One region of the Arthrobacter sp. MW3 TE3886 genome, then DNA from elsewhere that is predicted to be linked to it. Evidence: predicted binding sites of a transcription regulator. Region 1 holds the regulator's gene; the other holds the start of a gene.

What was found. The regulator LexA, encoded in region 1, represses DNA repair genes until DNA is damaged. The targets are predictions, from matches to a motif close to TCGAACANNTGTTCGA.
Region 2: the regulator LexA is predicted to act here: its motif matches at 1,779-1,794, upstream of ruvA (Holliday junction branch migration protein RuvA).

What each region holds. Positions count from the first base shown of each region.
Region 1 is NZ_JBGCAN010000001.1:1,770,094-1,773,497, forward strand. It holds gene ABH915_RS08045 (ATP-dependent DNA helicase) at 1-1,668, shown strand, start outside; gene lexA (transcriptional repressor LexA) at 1,806-2,555, opposite strand; gene ABH915_RS08055 (LysM peptidoglycan-binding domain-containing protein) at 2,916-3,404, shown strand, end outside.
Region 2 is NZ_JBGCAN010000001.1:2,929,090-2,932,493, forward strand. It holds gene ruvB (Holliday junction branch migration DNA helicase RuvB) at 1-1,071, opposite strand, end outside; gene ruvA (Holliday junction branch migration protein RuvA) at 1,064-1,708, opposite strand; gene ruvC (crossover junction endodeoxyribonuclease RuvC) at 1,832-2,410, opposite strand; gene ABH915_RS13310 (YebC/PmpR family DNA-binding transcriptional regulator) at 2,459-3,214, opposite strand; gene pdxT (pyridoxal 5'-phosphate synthase glutaminase subunit PdxT) at 3,218-3,404, opposite strand, start outside.

The DNA.
Region 1 (3,404 bases):
CTCGAGGGCGGCTTCCCGTCCGAAGAACCTTCCGAGGGACAGCTGTTTTCCCTTGGCGAGGACACCAGCGTGCCGCATTTCGCCGCCGCACTGGGCGGGCCGTCCTCCCAGCTGGGCAAGGAAGTCGTCCGCCTGCGCGAATGGGCCGAGGAGACCGCGACGGGGGACCGCGACGAGCTCATGCCCGGCGTCACGGACCGGGCCTGGCGCCAGGTCTCGGTCACCTCCATGGAGTGCCTCGGCGCGCAGAAATGCCCGCTCGCGGCCGAATGCTTCAGCGAGCTGGCGCGTCAGAACGCCGCCGACGCCGACGTCGTGGTCACCAACCACGCCATGCTCGCCGTCAGCGCCTTCGAAGGCCTGGCGGTGCTGCCCGAGTACGACGTCGTGGTGGTGGATGAGGCGCACGAACTCCAGGACCGCGTCACGGGCGCGGTTTCGGGCCAGCTCTCCGTGGCGATGGTGCACGCCGCCGCGTCCGGGGCCCGGAAGCACACGGGCATCACCGTGGATGCGCTGAACAATGCCGCCGCCCACCTGGAGCTGGCCATCGACGGCGTCCCCAGCGGGCTGATGCCCAATGGCCTGAACAGCGAGCAGTTGGACTGCATCGATCAGCTGCGCGACGCGTGCCGCGCCGCCCTGTCCGATTCCAAGGGGGACAGCTCCGCGACGGCCGACGGCGGACGCCAGCTGGCCCGTTCACGGCTCATGGTCATCCTGGAACTCTGTGAACGCCTCCTGGCCGCGCGCGAAAACCGCGAAGTCGTGTGGTTCTCCCGCAACAGCAGCTTCGACCCGGCACAGGGCTACTCCCAGCCGGACGAGAGCGCGCCGGCCTTGATCAATGTTGCCCCGCTGAGCGTCGCAGGACGGTTGCGCGAAGGCCTGTTCGCGGACCACACCGTCATCCTGACCTCGGCCACACTGGCCATCGGCGCCGCCTTCGAACCCGCCGCCGGAGGCCTGGGCCTGGTTGGCAACGGCGCCCCGAGCTGGACCGGCGTCGACGTCGGATCCCCGTTCGACTACCCGAAGCAGGGCATCCTCTACGTCGCCAGGCACCTGCCCAAACCCGGCCGCGGAACGTCCCCCGAGGCTTTGGACGAACTCGAGAAGCTGATCCGCGCTTCCGGCGGCGGTGCGCTGTGCCTGTTCTCCTCGCGGCGTGCGGCCGAGGAAGCAGCCGAGGCCATGCGGCCCCGGCTGGGCCTCAGCATCCTGTGCCAGGGGGAGTCGACCATGACGGCGCTCGTGCGGCAGTTCGCCGACGAGCCCGACACGTGTTTGTTCGGCACCATGTCGCTCTGGCAGGGCGTCGACGTCCCTGGCGTGTCCTGCCGGCTGGTGGTCATCGACCGGATTCCCTTCCCGCGGCCGGACGACCCGCTGATGACGGCACGTTCGCGGGCCGTGGCCCAGGCCGGCGGCAATGGCTTCATGGCCGTCTCGGCCACGCATGCCGCCATCCGCCTCGCGCAGGGCGCCGGACGGCTGATCCGTTCGACCTCGGATAAGGGCGTGGTGGCAGTGCTGGATTCGCGGCTCTCCACGGAGCGCTACGGCGGCTTCCTGCGCGCCGCGCTGCCGCCGTTCTGGCCCACCACCGATTCATCGATAGCCATGGCGGCCCTGAAGCGCCTGGCGAAGGACCCCGCGAAAGACTAGGTCCCAAGCCAGGCGCCACCCTGCGCGGAATTCCGCGCGGGGTGGCCGCCACTGGCGGCCTGGCCCGGGATGGCTAAGGGGAGCGCAGCTTAGAGGGAACGCGGTTTAGAGGGAGCGCGGTTTAGAGGGAGCGCGGTTTAGAGGGAGCGCAGTACCGAGACGACTTTGCCCATGATGACGGCGTGGTCGCCGAGGATGGGCTCGTACTGGGTGTTTTGCGGCAGCAGCCAGGTGTGGCCGTCCCGCTGGCGGAATGTCTTGACCGTGGCTTCGTCGTCCAGCAGGGCGGCCACGATGTCGCCGTTCAGGGCATCACCCTGGCGGCGGACAACCACCCAGTCGCCGTCGCAGATGGCGGCGTCAATCATTGAATCGCCAGCGACCTTGAGCATGAAGAGTTCGCCATGACCCACGAGCTGGCGGGGCAGCGGCATGACGTCCTCCACCACCTGGTCCGCGAGGATCGGGCCGCCGGCGGCGATGCGTCCGACGAACGGCACCATTGCCGTGTCAGTGGCGCTGGCGAGCTCGGTTACCGACAGGCCGCCCACGGCCCGCAAGGGACTGGATTTCTCGATCCCCGATATCGGCGTGGTTCCCTCGTCCAGGGTCAGCGGCATGAGCACTTCCATGGCTCGGGGCCGCTTCGGATCACGCCGCAGGTAGCCAAGCTTCTCAAGCTGGGAGAGCTGGTGGGTCACGCTCGAGAGGCTGGCGAGACCGACGGTGTCGCCGATCTCGCGCATCGACGGCGGGTAGCCCTTGTCCGTGACGGACCGCTGGATGGTCTCCAGGATTTTCTTTTGCCGGACGGTGAGGCTCTTGGGGGCCCGGGCGGGCTGCGGGCTCCGTGGGGTGGCCCTGCCGCCGGTGGCTTGTGCTGCCATGTTCGCCAATGCCTTTCCGTTCCGCCCGGCTGCCGTGGCTACTGTCACCGGGAACTTCCGGCCTGAAATGTCAGACCCTGCTGATCAACTACGAATGAATTCCCTCAGGGAGTTCAAAGTGGTTGTCCTGTCCCTCAAAAATAGGCCAGCCGCAGACCTTTTTCAAACATTTGTTCTAGCGAGTCTCGACATCGTTCGTTAGTAAGTGCTAAAACAGAACAAGCAAGATTCGAATATGTGTTCGATTTCGCTGATCTGGGTTCGCAAGCGATGTTCGGTTCTATGTTCGAAGGTTCGGCCGGTTGGCGGAGAGTACATGAGTACGCCGGGCGGCAACTATGGTCCAGGAGGGCTCAGTTCATGTCAGTTTCAAGCGCGTTTCACGGCACTAGCATTCAGGGCATCGCGACCGGCCGCCGAGGTGTTGTTCCGGGCGGCGCGGCGGATCGCCGCAGCATCGGATACGGCAGCATCGGACACAGTGGCATCGAACACGGCGACATCAGCCAGGGCGGCATGGGGCCGGGCAGTTCCCGTTACGGCAACGTCTACCCGCTCAATGCCAGGCGCCGCACGTCCGCGACGTCGCAGGCGCCCCAAGGGGCCACGGGCGCGGTTTCCGCCGGCCGGCCGAAGCAGCCGCCGCTGCGGCTCACCCGGCGCGGACGCTTCGTCTTTTTCGGTGTCCCCCTGATCCTGCTGGCGGCGTTCATCCTGTCCTTGAGCGGATTCCTCAACGCTCCCGCCAAGGCGGCAGATTCCGCGGACCAGCTCTCGGTGACGCCGACCGTTTCCGTCACAGTGCAACCGGGGGAGTCCCTCTGGGCCATTGCGGGGTCGGTGGCTCCG
Region 2 (3,404 bases), 1.2 Mb from region 1:
GGGCCCGCCCATCGGGCTCTGGCCCAGCTCGTCGGCCTGGAACAGCTCGAGCGGGTCCTGGCCGAAGGCGCCGGCCGGAACGGCGAAGCCCAGGTGCGTCCATGCCGGCGCCAGGGCAATGCGGCCGCGCGGCGTCCGGCCCAGCAGTCCCTCCCGCACCAGATAGGGCTCGGCGACCGTTTCCACGGTCTCCGTTTCCTCGCCGACGGCGATCGCGAGCGTGGACAGGCCGACCGGCCCGCCGCCGAACTTGGTAATGAGGGCCTCGAGAACGGCACGGTCCAGCCGGTCCAGGCCGCGCTTGTCCACCTCATACATGTCCAGGGCCGCAGACGCCGCCCGCGCATCGATTTGCTCAATGCCGTGCACGAGCGCCCAGTCCCGGACGCGGCGCAGGAGCCGGTTGGCGATGCGCGGCGTGCCCCGGGACCGGCCGGCGATCTCGCTGAATCCGGCGGAATTGACCTTCAGGTCCAGCAGGCCGGCGGAACGGCGCAGGACCAGTTCCAGCTCCTCGACGGAGTAAAACTCAAGGTGGCCGGTGAAACCGAAGCGGTCCCGCAGCGGCCCGGGAAGGAGGCCCGCCCGCGTAGTGGCGCCGACGAGGGTGAAGGGCGGCAGCTCCAGCGGAATGGCCGTGGCGCCGGCGCCCTTGCCGACGACGATATCGACGCGGAAATCCTCCATCGCCATATACAGCATTTCCTCGGCCGGCCGGGACATGCGGTGGATTTCATCCAGGAACAGGACCTCGCCCTCGGAGAGCGAGGAAAGGATGGCCGCGAGGTCACCCGCGTGCTGGATGGCCGGGCCGCTGCTGATCCGCAGCGGGACGTTCATTTCGGCCGCGATGATCATGGACAGGGTGGTCTTGCCCAGGCCGGGAGGGCCGGAGAGCAGCACGTGGTCCGCGCTGCGGCCACGCATGCGCGAGGCCTCCAGGACGAGGGAGAGCTGCTTGCGGACCCGGTGCTGGCCCACGAAGTCGTGCAGGTTCTTGGGCCGCAGGGCGGCTTCGATGACCCGCTCCTCCGGCTCCTCTCCCCCGGCGACGATCGACGGCTCAGCCACGCGCGCCTACCCGGTTTCCGGCGCGGGCGCCGTCCTGGCCCAGCCAGCGCAGCGTCGCGCGGAGAATCTCCGCCACATTGCCGTTGGCGGCAAGGTCCGGGGAATCGGCCAGGGACTTGTCGATGCTGGCCGTGGCATCCTTTTCGGACCAGCCCAGGCTGGTCATCGCGGCCACCACCTGGGGCTTCCAGACTGATTCCGCGGACACGGCCGCGACAGGCGCGCCGGCAGTGCCGTGCGGCACAAGCTTGCCGGCGAGTTCGAGCACGATCCGGCCGGCCACCTTCGGTCCGATGCCGGGGACCTTCGTGAAGGCCTTGCCGTCGCCGGAGTGTGCGGCCACCCGGATGGCTTCCGGCTCGTGGACGGCCAGCACGGCCAGGGCGAGGCGGGGACCGACGCCGCTGACGCTGAGCAGCACGTCAAACACCTCGCGCTCGTCATCGCTCGCGAAGCCGTACAGGGTCAGCGAGTCCTCCCGCACGATCAGGGACGTGAACAGCTTTCCCTCCTCACCCACGCGGAGGCCGCTGAGGGTCTGCGGTGTGGCGTTGACGCTCATGCCGGCCCCGTTGAGGTCGATCACGGCGGAGGACAGGCCAACATGCGCAACGGTTCCGCGAAGAAAACTGATCAAGGCCGGGCTCCTGGTCTAACTGGCGTCTGTAACGGGGATTAAAGAAAGTACGGCCGGGCATGCCGGCTATCCGAACATATCTACGAATACCCTACCAAGCTCCGCGGCGCCACAGCCGGACATTCAGCGCGCACGGCGCGCTTTTGCCTCCGCGTCCGCCCACGCCCGCTGCGCCGGAGTGAGGGACTGGCTGCCCGGCCCCGTAGTCGAGACGGCGGCGCCGCTGCCGGCCCGCCAGGCATGGGTGATGGCCAACGCGAGGGCGTCGGCGGCGTCGGCCGGGCGCGGGGGCGCGTCCAGCCGGAGGATCTTGGTCACCAGCTTGGTGACGGCGTCCTTGTTCGAGGTCCCGCTTCCGGTCACGGCGGCCTTGACCTCCGACGGGGTGTGCAGCGCCACCGGGATGCCACGGCGCGCGGCGGCCGCAATGACCACGCCGGAGGCCTGCGCCACCCCCATGACCGTGCTGACGTTGAGTTGGGAAAAGACCCGTTCCACGGCGAGGACGTGCGGCTCGTACTTGTCCAGCCACTCATCGATGGATGTGGCGATGACCAGCAGCCGCTGGTCCAGGCTCTCCTCGGGGGAAGTTCCCACGACGCCGAAGGCCACCATGGTGGCCCGCCGGTTCCGCTCGACGTCGACGACGCCGATCCCGCAACGGGTGAGGCCCGGGTCAACCCCCAACACGCGCAACGTCACGATTGGGCCGTCAAGACCGGGCCTCAACGTCTCGGCGAGGTGAGCGCGTCACTCAGCTTCCAGTGCGGCCTGCACTTCGTCGCTGAGGTCGGCGTTGCTGTAGACGTTCTGGACGTCGTCGAGTTCTTCCAGGGCGTCCACGAGCTTCATGAACTTCTTGGCGGCGTCGAGGTCCAGCGGCACCTGCATGGACGGCACAAACTCGGCCTCGTCAGTGTCGTACTCGATGCCGGCTTCCTTGAGGGCATCGCGGATGGCCTGCAGGTCGGTCGGCTCGGAGTGGATCTCGAAGCTGTCGCCGTTGTCCTTGACTTCCTCTGCCCCGGCGTCGAGGACTGCCATCAGGACGTCGTCCTCGCTGAGGCCGTTCTTCGGCAGCGAAACGACGCCCTTGCGGGAGAAGAGGTAGCTGACGGAGCCGGGATCGGCGATCGTGCCGCCGTTGCGGGAGATGGCGAGCCGGACCTCGGAGGCGGCACGGTTCTTGTTGTCCGTGAGGCACTCGATCAGCAGCGCGGAACCCTGCGGGCCGCGGCACTCGTACATGATTTCGGTGTAGTCGACGACCTCGCCGGTGAGCCCGGCGCCGCGCTTGATGGCGCGGTCGATATTGTCAGCGGGCACCGATGTCTTCTTGGCCTTGGTGACGGCCAGTTCCAGGCTGGGGTTGCCGGAGAGGTCAGGGCCGCCCATGCGCGCCGCGACTTCGATGTTCTTGATCAGCTTGGCGAACGACTTGGCCCGGCGGCTATCAAGGATGGCCTTCTTGTGCTTGGTCGTCGCCCATTTGGAGTGGCCTGACATGCTTTACGCTTCTCCTCTGATCATTCGAATAAACAGTTCATGCACGCGCTTTTCCCCCGTCACTTCCGGGTGGAAGGAGGTGGCCAGCAGCTTGCCGGAACGCACTGCAACAATTCTAGCCGTCCCGTCCAGGGATTCGGGGTGGCCGGCTTTGGACGGTTCCACCTGGGCGAGGACTTCGACGCCGTCG